2 regions of the Mesorhizobium sp. LEGMi-168a genome follow, and region 2 is predicted to be linked to the other one. Evidence: riboswitches for the same ligand, from Rfam matches in the RefSeq annotation. Region 2 holds a riboswitch; the other holds the start of a gene.

Region 1 (6,935 bases), on a different contig from region 2:
CGTTGACGTTGGGCGAATTGAGGATGGTGATGCGATAGGTCTGCGTCGGATTGGCCGACACCACCGTCAGGTTGCCGACGACCTTGGCCACCATGCGCTCGAGCTTCGGATCGGAATATTCGCCGCCATAGGTCGCCAGGATGCGCGGGTGCTGCGCCTTCGCCATGTCGGCGAGCTTGGCGTTGGCAACGACATTGTCGACCGTGATCGGCTTGTCGGAGGGCTGGAAGCCGGATTCCTGGACATCGGGCGGCGTGAACATCTGGCAGCTCGCCAGCGCCACGGCAAAGCCGGCCAACGCGAAGAATCGCGTCAGCGGCTTCATCCACACTTTCTCCGCGCCGGTCGGCAGATCGGCTTCCTTTCGAACTCTTTCGGCAAATCACGGCCCACCCGGACCAGCATGGCCGGACCTAGCCACACTCCCCCGGACAAGGCAAGCAAACGCCGGATCACCCGTTGCCGGTTTGGCCGTAAATTATGTCCGCTTCCGGGCAATGTGTTGTGATCCGGCAACGCTGCCGCCTCGATCGCCGATATAGCGCCGGAAGGCGTCCGGTCCAGAGCGGTCGAAGAAATCGGCGGCCGGCCCCGTTGCTGCGACCCTGCCCTCGTCCACAAACACGATCTCCTGGCCGATGCGGCGCGCATCCTCCGGCTGGTGGGTGACGAAGAGCACCGTCATCTGCCGCTCGGCATGGATGTCGGCGACCAGATCCAGCATGTCGTCGCGCAGCGCCGGACCGAGCGAGGCGAAAGGCTCGTCGAGCAGAAGCACCGGCCGGTCGCGCAGCAACACCCGAGCCAGCGCGACGCGCTGCCGCTCGCCGCCGGAAAGCTCGCGCGGCAGCCGCTTCTCCTTGCCGGCAAGGCCGACGCGCGCCAGCGCTTCCGCGACCGCGTGGCGATCGCCGGAGGCGAGGTTGAGCGATGGCGAGCGGCCAAGCCCGACATTGTCTTCAACCGAAAGGTGGGCGAACAGGTTGTTTTCCTGGAACACCATTGACACCGGTCGCGCCGAAGGCGGTGCGTTGCCGACATCGATCCCGCCGATCAGCACCTTGCCCGCGCTTGGCGTTTCGAAGCCGGCGACCAGATTGAGCAACGTCGATTTTCCGGAACCGCTCGGTCCCATGATGGCGGTGATCCTGCCGGCGGCGAATTCAGCACCGAAGCGGAACGATGCCTCGCCATAGCTGAACCAAACGTCCGCCAGCCCGACGGCGAGCCCTTTCCCCGCTGCGATGCCATCGTTCGTCGTCATGCCTTTGCTTCCCGCCCCAGCCAATCGGCGGTGACCACCAGCATCAGGCAGACGAGGCCGAGCAGCAAGGCCAGCCCCGCGGCGTCGGCGGTCCGGTAGCTGCCCATGCGCGCGAGCAGAAGATAGGGCAAGGTCTGCACCGAATCGCTGCCGAACAGCGCGATCACGCCGAGATCGCCGAGCGACAGTGCCATGGCGAAGGCGAAGCCGGTGGCCAAAGGCCGCCTGAGCGACGGCCAGTCGACCAGGCGCAGCCGGTTCCAGCCGGAAATGCCGAGCGCCAGGCAAAGCCGCTCATGGCGTTCGCTTGCCGCATCGTAGGCCGGACGAACGGCGCGGATGGCGAACGGCATCGCCATCACCGCGTTGACGGCGACGACCATGACGGGCGCGATGGCGAAGACATCCGTGACGCCGCGCAGCGCCAGGAACCAGCCGGCGCCGACCACGATCGGCGGCACGACGAGCACGAAACCGGCGCCGGTGTCGGTGGCATGTTCGAGCAGCGACATGGCGCTGCCCGCGCGGCGCCGCAAGGCCAGCGCACGCCGGGCCGCGATGAGCGAGAGTGACAAAATCACCGAAAGCAGCGCCGAGAGGAAAGAGAGCCCGGCGCTGGTGAACGTCGCACCGCGCACGGCGTCCTCGCCGGCCAACCGGCCAAGATCCGCTTCCAGCCCGGCGAATACGGTCGCCGCCATCGGCCCGGCGACGAACAGCAGGGCAAGCGCGATCAGGCCGGTATTCAGAACGGCCTCGACCTTGCCTACGCCAAGATAGCGGCGCGGCGCCACCGGCAGATTGGCGTCGCCGACCGTGTTGGCGCCGAGCCGCGTGAGCGCGGCGACTACAATAAGGGTGAGTGCGATCTGAAGAAGCGTCAGAGTTACGGCCCGCGCGGGATCGAAATCGAAGCGCAGCGCCTGGTAGATGGCGACCTCCAGCGTCGAGGCGGCCGGCCCGCCGCCCAGGGTCAGCACGATGGTGAAGGAGGTGATGCAGAGCATGAAGACCAGCCCGGCGATGCCAGGCAATGCGGCGCGCAGCGCCGGCCATTCGATCAGCCGGAAGGCAGGCGCAGCACTCATCCCGAGCTGACTCGCCAGCCGCCACTGGTCGGTGGGCACGGTACCCAACGGCTCCAGGAACAGGCGCGTGGCCAAAGGCAGATTGAAGAACACATGCGCGACCAGGATGCCGGACAGGCCGTAGATGCCAGGCCATTCTCCGCCGCCGAATTTACCGAGGGCGCCGGCGAAATAACCGGCGCGACCATAGAGCGCCAGCACGCCGAGCGCCGCGACGATCGCCGGCAGCGCCAGCGGCACGGTGAAGAGCTGCAGGATCAGGCCACGTCCGGGAAAGGCCGGATGCCGCGAAAGCGCTCGTGCCACGAAGAGCGCCGGCGCGACCGACAACAGCGTCGACAGCAACGCTTGCCAAAGCGTGAAGCGGGCGACGCGCAAGAGATAGTTATCGAAGGCGGCGACAGCGCCGGACGGGTCGCGCGCGCCTTCGAGGATAAGCCCGGCGAAGGCGCCGCCGATGAGCACGGCGATGGCTGCGAGGGCAACGATGCCGGCGGCGACGCGGGAGTCAGAGCGCGGCGCGGACTGCACGCTGCACCACTTGGGTTTGAGCTAGCGAACGCCGCGCTCCTTCGCGCCCCCCTCTGGCCTGCCGGCCATCTCCCCCACAAGGGGGGAGATCAGCAGTTTCAGCGCCCCGCTTGTACCTGCAATGTCGGAGATTGGCGAAATCGCCGATGACAGCCAATCTCCCCCCTTGTGGGGGAGATGTCCGGCAGGACAGAGAGGGGCGCCGTAGAGCGATCATCCTTTGATCACTTGGCCAAAGTCACTTGCTCATCGCCGCCAGCCACTCATCCACCCAGGCCTTGCGGTTGGCCGCGACCTCTTCGGAGCTGAACAGCAAAGTCTTGGTCGGCTTCACCAATTTGTCGAAGGCCGGGTTGAGCGGCTTGTCGGTCTTGCCTGCCGGAAACATCCAGTTGGTCTCTGGGATGACGTCCTGGAATTTCGGCCCGGTCATGAAGGCGATGAATTTTTCCGCCAGCGGGTTCTTCGCCCCCGTCGTGGTTATGCCCGCCACCTCGATCTGCAGGTATTCGCCCTCCTCGAAGGAGGCGGCCTGGTAGCGCTCGGTGTTCTCGGCGACCATGTGGTAGGCCGGCGAAGTGGTGTAAGACAGCACCATCGGCGCCTCGCCCTTGGTGAACAGGCCGTAGGCCTCGCTCCAGCCCGGCGTCACGGTGAGCACCTTTGACTTGAGCTTGGCCCAGGCTTCCGGCGCCTTGTCGCCATAGACCGACTTCACCCAGAGCAGCAGGCCAAGGCCCGGCGTCGAGGTGCGCGGATCCTGGATGACGATCTTGTCCGCGGCATTGCCCTCGACCAGCTCCTTCAGGCTCTTCGGCGGTGCCTTCAGCTTCTCGGTGTCGTACACGACGGCGAAATAGCCGTAGTCGAAGGGCACGAAGGTGTCGTCCTTCCAGCCGCCGGGCACGCTCACGTCAGCCACCGCGCCATGTGGCGCGAACAGGCCGCTCGCCTTGGCGTCGGCGGTCAGGTTGGTGTCGAGGCCAAGCACGACGTCGGCTTTGGTGCTCGCGCCCTCCAGCTTGACGCGGTTGAGCAATGCCACGCCGTCGGCCACCGAGACGAATTCGAGATCGCAGCCGCATTCGGCCTCGAATTCCTTCTTCACCGCGGGTCCTGGCCCCCATTCCGCGGTGAAGCTCTCATAGGTATAGACGGTGAGCTTGTCCTTCGCCTCTGCAGGCCCAACGCCTGCCAGAAGTGAAACGACGCCAGTTGCGAGAACAAGTTGGGACAATAGTGAGCGCATCGGCGCCTCCTCGTTCGTGTTAAAGGAATTGAGGCGTCGGATGGTCCGAAACGTCTAATCCCTCCGCCGGTACAAACCGGATCAGGTTCAGCGGGTTGGCATTGTCGCCTCTCAGCCGGTTCGCGAAGTCAGCGTCCGGCACCCCGTTAGAGCGTTTCGAGACATAGGCCCGGCCGAAGTGCCGCGCAAGCGGAAGTTTGCCGGGCATCCAAGGCATCACGGCTTACCCGATAACGCAGCGCGCTTCCGTTTGGATGCGTCCGGCTTCCGTTTCGCGGGCAGGGCTGGTAAGGGCGACGCCCATGGGCACATTCACCATCCTGCTTGGCGGCGAGCTCGTCCGCACGCCTCGGCTCGAACGCCAGATCGAAGGTTCGCGCGTCATCGCCGCCGACGCCGGCATCGGCCATGCGCACATGCTCGGCCTCGTGCCGGAGCTCTGGGTCGGCGATTTCGACTCGGTGCCGGCCAATCTGCCGGACGATCTCGCAGCCGTGCCGCGAAAGATCTTTCCGGCCGAAAAGGACATGACCGACGGCGAACTCGCCATCGCCGAGGCGCTTGCGCGCGGCGCCACCAGCCTGGTGCTGGCCGGCGCCTTTGGCGGTAAGCGCGCCGACCATGCCTTCCTGCATCAGGCTCTCAGCCTGCGGCTGGCCGAGGCAGGCACGACGGTGTTGCTGACCAGCGGCGCGCAGGAAGGCGTGCCCGTCCTGCCCGGCAAAGCCAGCTTCGACTACGCCGACGGCACGCTGTTCTCGGTGCTCGGCTTCTCCGACCTCGCCGGCCTGACAGTTGCGGGCGCCAAATGGCCGCTCGACCGTGTCGAGGTGGCGTTCGGCTCGTCACTCACTATATCAAACGAGGTCAAGGGCCGGCTCGAGGTAGCGCTGGAGCGCGGCCGGGCCCTGCTTCTGGCCCACCCCTATCCTCTTCCCGAAAGCTGACATGGCGCCGCCACTCCTCAATCTCGACGGCATAAAACTGACCTTTGGCGGCGCGCCGCTGCTCGACGGCGCTGCGCTGAGCGCTTCCGCCGGCGAGAAGATCGCGCTTGTCGGCCGCAACGGCTCGGGCAAGTCGACGCTGCTCAAGATCGCCGCCGGGATGATCGAGCCGCAGGACGGCGAAGTCTTCCGTCAGCCCTCGGCCACGGTTCGCTACCTGCCGCAGATGCCGGACATGGATGGCTTCGCCAGCGTCCGCGCCTATGTTGAGGCGGGCCTTGGTCCGGCCGACGACCCGCATCGCGCCACCTATCTGATAGACCATCTCGGCCTTACCGGCGACGAACGGCCGAACGACCTCTCCGGCGGTGAGGCGCGGCGCGCCGCCCTTGCCCGCGTGATGGCGCCCGAACCCGACATCCTGCTGCTCGACGAGCCGACCAACCATCTCGACCTCTCGGTCATCGAATGGCTGGAGGAGGAGCTTGCCCGCACATCCTCGGCGGTCATTCTGATCTCGCACGACCGCCGCTTTCTCGAGCGCGTCTCGCGCGCCACGGTCTGGCTCGACCGCGGCCAGACGCGGCGGCTGGACAAGGGTTTCGCGCATTTCGAGGAATGGCGCGACCAGGTGCTGGAGGAGGAAGAGCGCGAGCAGCACAAGCTCGGCCGCCAGATCGTGCGCGAGGAGCATTGGCTGCGCTATGGCGTGACCGCCAGGCGCAAGCGCAACATGCGCCGCCTCGGCGAATTGCAAGCGATGCGCCAGCGCTTTCGCAGCCATCGCGGCGCCGAAGGCACCGCCACCATGGTGGCGAGCGATGCCGCCGAATCCGGCAAGCTGGTGATCGAGGCCAAGGCCATCGAGAAGAGTTTTGGCGACCTCACCGTGGTCAAAGGCTTTTCGACCCGCATCCAGCGCGGCGATCGCGTCGGCCTGGTCGGCCCCAACGGCGCCGGCAAGACGACGCTGCTCAAGATGCTGACCGGCGAGTTGACGCCCGACGCGGGCACCGTGCGGCTCGGCGTCAATCTGGAGATCGCGACGCTCGACCAGAAGCGCGAGGCCGTCGACCCGCAGGAGACGCTGGCGCATTATCTCACCGACGGTCGCGGCGAGAACCTCGTCGTCAATGGCGAGCAGCGCCACGTCGTCTCCTACATGAAGGATTTCCTGTTCAAGCCGGAGCAGGCGCGCACGCCGGTGCGCGAGCTTTCGGGCGGTGAACGCGCGCGTCTTCTGCTGGCCCGCGTGCTGGCGCGGCCGGCGAACCTGCTTGTGCTCGACGAACCGACCAACGACCTCGACATGGAAACGCTGGAACTGCTGCAGGAGCTGGTCGCAGGCTTTGCCGGAACGGTGATCCTGGTCAGCCACGACCGCGATTTCCTCGACCGCACCGTCACCAGCGTGATCGCGCCAGACGGCGGCGGACGCTGGATCGAATATGCCGGCGGCTACTCCGATATGCTGGCGCAGCGCGGCGGCTCCAGGCTTGAGGAACGCAAGGCAAGGTCGAAGGCCGAGACGACTGACGCAGCGCCGAAGACCGATCAGGCGGCGCCGAAAGGCCCGGCGAAGAAACTCTCGTTCAAGCAGAAGTTCGCGCTGGAGTCCCTGCCGAAGAAGATTGAGGCGGTGACGGCCTCGATCCAGAGGCTGGAGAACAACATCGCCGACCCGTCCTTCTATGAGCGCGATCCCGTCTCGTTCCAGAAGACCATCGCCGCGCTGGACAAGGAGCGCACCACGCTGGCGGCACTCGAGGAGGAGTGGCTGGAACTGGAGATGCTACGCGAAGAGATGGAGGGCTAGGCGCGCCGAACGTGTCTGCTGATTGTCCCACTAAAGAAAT
Region 2 (6,935 bases):
CGCTCAGTTGGAATTCCCCCCGGTTGGCTTTGTGTACGATGTCGCTGTTGACGGCCGTCGCCAGCCAATTGCCTTCATAGTCAAGCTCGATAAGCAGTGCCGCCAACGTCGCTGCGGCACTGTCGAGCGCTTCGCCGTTCACGATCAGCTTCATGCGCAAGCTCCCACGCGTTTATCGGAATTGAACAGGATGTCGGCCGCGTGCCGGGCCATGGCGGGGGCAAGTAGAAAGCCATGGCGATAAAGCCCGTTGATCGCGACACCGTTGCCGAGCGTTTCGACGCTTGGCAAATTGTCGGCAAAGGCCGGACGGACACCGGCGCTCGTTTCGACGATTCGTGCCTCGCCGAAGGCCGGATGGAGCGTGCAGGCGGCGCTTGCCAGTTCCATCATGGAGCGGACGGTGACCGGGCCGGCATCCTCGCTCTCGATCATTGTCGCGCCGGCCATGAAATGGTGATCGGCGCGCGGCACGACGTAGAGCGGAAAACGCGGATGCAGCAGCCGGACGGGGCGAGACAGCGAGATATCGTGGGTGTGTAGGATCATCATCTCGCCGCGAACGCCGCGCAGCGCCGCATCGTCCGCCGCCATCCCCCGGCAGTCGACCTCGTATTCGAAACCTGGAAGGCCTTGGCCGTCGGTTGCGAAACGGAAGTCGACACCCATGCCGACGAGTTTGTCATGAAGCGCCGCGATCGCCAGGCGCGGGTCGAGATGCGCTTCGCCGGGGAAGAACAGCGCGCGCTTGAAACGGCCGGCGAGGTCGGGCTCCAGCCTAGCGATGTCCTCCTCGCCGAGCCAGCGATGGTCCGAGGTGCGGTTGGCGAAGCGGTCGAGCTCACCCGCATCGCGCGGCGCAGCCACGACGAGCGTTCCCGCCCGCGTCACCTGGCCGGACAAAACAGCATCCCACCAATCGGCGGCGCCCCGCCCGAGATCCAGCACCGGCTGCTCGGCGCTCTCGCGCTCGCACCATGGCGCCAGCATGCCGCCCGCGGCCCATGAGGCATTGCCGCCCAAGTGAGGCCGGAACTCGGCGACAGTGACCGACGCGCCGCGGCCGGCAAGTTCGAACGCCGCGGTGAGGCCGGCCACGCCGGCCCCCTTGACCAGCACTCTCATGATCGTTCGCTCGTGCTGGGTTCAGCTTCGCTTACCGGCATGTAGAGGTCGCCGCCGGCGCGGTATTTCTGCGCCATGGCCGCCATGCCTTCCTTCTGCGCCTCGGCCCGGATGTCATGGGAGATGCGCATGGAGCAGAATTTCGGTCCGCACATGGAGCAGAAATGCGCCACCTTGTGCGCTTCCTTGGGCAAGGTCTCGTCGTGGAACTCGCGCGCCGTTTCGGGATCGAGAGACAGGTTGAACTGATCCTCCCAGCGGAACTCGAACCGCGCCCGTGACAGCGCATCGTCGCGGACCTTCGCCGCCGGATGGCCCTTGGCGAGGTCGGCGGCATGAGCGGCTATCTTGTAGGTGATGACGCCGGTCTTGACGTCGTTGCGGTCCGGCAGGCCGAGATGTTCCTTCGGCGTCACATAACAAAGCATGGCCGTGCCGAACCAGCCGATCATGGCGGCGCCGATGCCGGACGTGATGTGGTCGTAACCCGGCGCGATGTCGGTCGTCAGCGGCCCGAGGGTGTAGAACGGCGCTTCGCCACAGACGGCGAGCTGCTTGTCCATGTTCTGCTTGATCTTGTGCATGGGAACATGACCAGGGCCTTCGATCATCACTTGGCAATCCCTCGCCCAGGCGATCTTGGTCAGTTCGCCAAGCGTTTCCAGCTCGGCGAATTGCGCTTTGTCGTTGGCATCCGCGATCGAGCCTGGGCGAAGGCCGTCGCCGAGCGAGAAGGAGACGTCATAGGCTCTGGCGATGTCGCAGATCTCCTCGAAATGCTCGTAAAGGAAGCTTTCGCGGTGATGGTGCAGGCACCATTTGGCCATGATCGACCCGCCGCGCGAGACGATGCCCGTGACCCGGTCGACGGTCAGCGGGATGTAGTGCAGCCGCACCCCGGCGTGGATGGTGAAATAGTCGACGCCCTGCTCGGCCTGCTCGATCAGCGTGTCGCGATAGACTTCCCAGCTCAGGTCTTCGGCGATGCCGCCGACCTTTTCCAGCGCCTGGTAGAGCGGCACGGTACCGATCGGCACCGGGGAATTGCGCACGATCCATTCGCGGATGTTGTGGATGTTGCGGCCGGTCGACAGGTCCATAACCGTATCGGCGCCCCAGCGGATCGCCCAGACCATCTTTTCGACCTCTTCGGCCATTGAGGAGGTGACGGCGGAATTGCCGATATTGGCGTTGATCTTCACCAGGAAATTGCGGCCGATGATCATCGGCTCGCTCTCGGGATGGTTGATGTTGGCGGGGATGATCGCGCGGCCGCGCGCCACCTCGTCGCGCACGAATTCCGGCGTGACGAAATCCGGGATCGACGCGCCGAATGCCTCGCCATCCTGTTGCAGCTTGCCACGCAGCATCTCGCGGCCAAGGTTCTCGCGGATGGCCACGAATTCCATCTCGGGCGTGATGATGCCTGCGCGCGCATAGGCAAGCTGCGTCACCGCCTTGCCGGCTTTCGCCTGCAGCGGATGGTTGCGAACGGGAAATTCCGGCGTCAGCCGCTCGCCGGTCGCAAATCCGTTGTCCTCCGGCCTGACGTGGCGGCCGTCATAGGCTTCGACATCGCCGCGCGCAGCGATCCAGTCCTGGCGAAGCCGGACAAGCCCCTTTTCAATGTTCGTTTCGATCGCCGGATCGGTATACGGGCCTGATGGATCGTAGACGGTGACGGGCGGCTCGCCGGCTGTCGGATGAACGGAGATTTCGCGCATCGGCACTTCGATCTGCGGATGGATAATGCCGGCCTTGTGGATCTTCCGTGAGGCGGGCAGTGGTCCCGTCGAAACGGTGGGTGTCAAGGCATTCATTTGAGGCTCCTTTGCTCAACTGCATTGGAGACCCAGTTCTGTGCCGGAAGGATGTAGGACGCTTTGGTCTGCCTGCTCGACACAGGTCTTCGGGCATGGAGTCCCGCAAAGCGCTTGCACCGTCCCTACGCCAGTATGAACTGGATCAGGTTCAACGGGTCACTGCGCCGCGAAAGCCAGCAGTATCTCAGCCCCTTGCCGGGACTCCCCTGGTGAATGCTTCAAGTTGAACGGCCCTTCGCCGGTTTGTCAAGCGCGTCATGGCCGGGCAGGCAACCGGGCCGACAGCGGTCATGGAGCGTAAGCCTACAGCGAAGGTCAGGCCAACCGGCCAGTCGAGCGACAGGAGAACGCGCGCGAGGCCGGAAACCGCGCTTATGATTTGTCTTCGGGAATGACTTGCAACGCGGCGCGGCCCTTGCTCGCCGATGCCCACAGCGCCATCAGCGGCGCGGCCAACAGCAGGAAGGGCGGCAGAAGATTGGGGAAATAGATGCGGGTATCGTGGATCGGGAAGACCGTGAACTTGGCAAGCACGCCGAGCACGAGTGCCGCGAGCAGGATGCCGGCGCGGCGGTCGAGCCGCAAGCCGGCGCGGTCGAGCCCATACCAGCCGGCGAGCGCAAGCACGCTGACGCCGACCCAGCTGTTGACGTTTACGGCACGCACCACCGACGCGGCGAATGCCTTGAGATAGGCCGCCACCGAAAATGGCGGTTCGAAGCCGTCCATGTTGTAGTGCTGCTCGATGCTGGAGAACCACAGATGCGGCCACCAGCCGGGATGCTGCGCCCAGTGCGAGATGGCGAAATAGGCGGCGAAGGAGGCGGCAAAACCGGCGAGCGCGCCCCACGCCTTCTGCCGGAAGGTGACCAAAAGCACGGCGAAGATGGCCAGGAAAACGACGTTGTCCGGCCGCGCCATGAAGGCGAGGAAAAGCAGGATCGCCGTCGCCACTTCGCGCTTGCGGACATAGGCAAACAGCCCGCCGAGGAACAGCGCCGAGCACAAAAGATCAGGTGTCGACGCCCGTGCCGCATCGCCGAACTCGGCCATGATCAGGATGGCGCCCGCAACCGGCGCCAGCGCCAGCGCGCCTTCCGCGCGCAGCCAAAGCAGTGTGATGGCGCCGAACAGAAGCACCGAGAACACCTGCACCAGCCGCATCGCCTCGACCGGTGACACGACATGGCTGAGGCTCGACAGGATCTCGGCATAGAGGAACTTGATCCGGTACATGCCGAGCAGCGAGTGGAAGTCGGCGGCATTCTCCATCATGTGGCTGCGAAAGCCGCCGCCATCGTCGGTCAGCGTCTTGTAGTCGCCAGCCGAGACGCCTTCCTTGACCGCGCTGTAGGCATAGTCATGAAGCGCCTGCGGGTCGGGATAAGTGCCTTCTTCGGCGATCGCCAGATAGGGCAGCATGTCCCAATTGGCATCGGGCATGAACCAGGCCATCACAGCAGTGAGCAGGATATAGAGCGAGAAGGTAATCGCGCCGATCGGCGCGGCCCATCGCGCATAAGTCCCCTCGCCCCAGGCAAGGCCGGCTCCAGTCAGCCGGTCGAGCGGATTGGCGGGAGCGGCTGGCAGCCTGGTCAGCATCGTCTGTCTCAGCGGACCTGGCTTTTGACGAAGTCCTTCACGATGGCCACGATGCCGCGCGAGAGCAGGCTGTCGAAGGCATCGACGAAGCGGTCGACGTGCTCGCGCTGGCAGATCAGCGGCGGCTCGAGCCGAATGACGTTGCGGTTGTATTCGGTGAAGGCGACGAGCACGTCGTAGTCGCGCAACAAGAGCGAGCCGACGAAGCCCGACAGCGAGCCCTTCAGCTTGTCGTCGAGCACGCTCACCACTGGACGCAGCACCATCGGCAGGGTCTGCGAGAAATCGTGGAACTCGAGCCCGATCATGAAGCCTTTGCCGCGCACGTCCTTGATGATCTTCGGATATTTCTCCTTCAGCGCCTGCAGCCGCTGCAGAAGGTACTCGCCGGTCGAAGCGGCATTGTCGATCAGCCCTTCGTCATAGAGGACGTTCAGCGCCTCGATCGCTGTGACGCAGGCCTCGCCCATGCCGCCGAAGGTCGCCATGGCATGGATCATCGCCGTCTTCGGCGTGCCATAGGCCTTCATGTAGACGTCGCGCTTGGCGATCATGGCGCCGACCGCGGCCTTGCCGCCGCCGAGCGATTTCGCCAGCGCCGTCACATCCGGCACGACGCCGTAGTGCTCGAAGGCATAGAAGCGGCCGGAGCGGCCATAACCGCACTGAACCTCGTCCGCGACCCACAACACGCCATACTGGTCGCAAAGCGCACGCAGCTTCCGCCAATATTGCGCCTCTGCCTGGATGATGCCGCCGCCGCCCTGGATGGTTTCGAGCACGATGACGCCGACAGCGGGATCGCTCTTGAACAGGCGTTCGACGGCGTCGATGTCTGCGAAGGGAACACGCACGACATTGTCCGCCAACCTGAACTCGGCGCGGTAGAGCTGGCCGTCGGTGATCGCCAGCACGCCCTTGGTCTTGCCGTGGAAGGAATTCTCGGCATAGACGACCTTCGGCCGCTTCGGGCCTGCGGCGCGCTCGGCGAGCTTCACCGCCGCTTCCATGGCCTCCGAGCCGGAGGAGCCCAGGAACACCATGTCGAGGTCGCCGGGCGAGCATTTGGCGATGTTGTGCGCAAGGGCTGCCGCATATTGCGACATGAAGGCGATGGCGATCTCCTGGCGCTTCTCCTCCTGGAATTTCTTGCGAGCCTCCAGGATGCGCGGGTGGTTGTGACCGAAGGCCAGCGAGCCGAAGCCGCCGAAAAAGTCGAGGATCTGGCGGCCGTTCTGGTCGATGTAGAACATGCCCTCGGCACGCTCGATCTTGACCTTGTGGAAGCCGAGCAGCTTCATGAAATGCAGCTGGCCCGGATTGAGATGCGCCTTGAACAGGTCGGTGATGCGGGCGACATCCATCGCCTTGGCCTGCTCGACACTGATCAGGTCGGGCTTGGCTATTGCTGCGGGCGACAGCGCCGGCGCTTCGACCAGCGCGTGCGTGCTCGTGTGTTCGGGCTTGGCCATGACGGTCATCTCGAAATCTCCCCTTCGTCGCCTTTATTTGGCAGGCACATGTTCGGTGGCGACGGCGTGGCCGTCCTTCTTGGCGCGGTATTCGCTGTAGGCGGCGATCAGCATGTCCTCGTCGCGGTATTGCGGCACCCAGCCGAGCTGACGCTCGGCCTTGGACACATCGAGCACGCACTCTTCGTCGGCGATCAGATACTGCTCCGGATCCATGATCGGCATGTTCATGAGGTCGAGCAGGTCGAGCGTGCGCTTGACCGCCCAGCCCGGCGTCGGCAGCAGGATCGATTTCGAACCGGCATGGCGGATCAAGTCGCCGAGCAGTTTTTTGACCGGCGGCGGATTGAGCGAGCCGAGATTGTAGGCCTCGTTCGGCACGCCGGCCTTCCAGGCCGCGCGCGCCGCCTCGGCGCAGTCGAACACCGAGATGAACTGATATGGATTCCTGCCCGAGCCGATCATTGGCACCGGCAAATTCCAGTCGATCAGCTTGAAGAGCTTTTCCAGGATGCCGAGGCGCCCGGGGCCGATGATCAGGCGCGGCCGGAACAACGAGATCGACATGCCGCGCTTACGCCACTCGGCCGCGAGCTCCTCGGTCCTGAGCTTCGACAGGCCGTATTCGCCGAGCGGCGAGACCGGATGATCCTCGGTCATCGGCAGCACCACCGTGTGACCGTAGATCATGTCGGTCGTGTAGTGGACCAGCTTCGAGGCGCCGGCCTTGTCCATCGCCTGGATGATGTGCTCGGTGCCGTGGAAATTCACCGGGAAGAAGAAGTCGTGCCGCTTGGCGCGGACCTGGATCGGCGACAGCATCTTGGCCGACAAATTGTAGACCATGTCGTCGGCCCTGAGCCCGACCGCCGCGACCGAAGCCGGATTGGTGACGTCGCAAGTGATGAAGCGC

What was found. A riboswitch is a leader RNA that binds a small molecule or an ion and turns the genes downstream of it on or off. The one in region 2 is predicted to bind thiamine pyrophosphate.
Region 1: it holds a riboswitch for thiamine pyrophosphate, as region 2 does, so the genes downstream of both, thiB (thiamine ABC transporter substrate binding subunit) here and thiC (phosphomethylpyrimidine synthase ThiC) in region 2, are expected to answer to the same signal.

The regions. Positions count from the first base shown of each region.
Region 1 covers NZ_JBZEGV010000040.1:31,301-38,235, forward strand. The annotation lists gene AC4FWB_RS31190 (M48 family metalloprotease) at 1-262, opposite strand, end outside; gene thiQ (thiamine ABC transporter ATP-binding protein) at 479-1,264, opposite strand; gene thiP (thiamine/thiamine pyrophosphate ABC transporter permease) at 1,261-2,883, opposite strand; gene thiB (thiamine ABC transporter substrate binding subunit) at 3,122-4,132, opposite strand; TPP riboswitch at 4,174-4,288, opposite strand; gene AC4FWB_RS31210 (thiamine diphosphokinase) at 4,435-5,079, shown strand; gene AC4FWB_RS31215 (ABC-F family ATP-binding cassette domain-containing protein) at 5,081-6,895, shown strand.
Region 2 covers NZ_JBZEGV010000030.1:37,742-44,676, forward strand. The annotation lists gene thiS (sulfur carrier protein ThiS) at 1-154, opposite strand, end outside; gene thiO (glycine oxidase ThiO) at 151-1,125, opposite strand; gene thiC (phosphomethylpyrimidine synthase ThiC) at 1,122-2,945, opposite strand; TPP riboswitch at 3,050-3,166, opposite strand; gene AC4FWB_RS28190 (hypothetical protein) at 3,321-4,550, opposite strand; gene AC4FWB_RS28195 (aspartate aminotransferase family protein) at 4,559-6,031, opposite strand; gene AC4FWB_RS28200 (NAD-dependent epimerase/dehydratase family protein) at 6,056-6,935, opposite strand, start outside.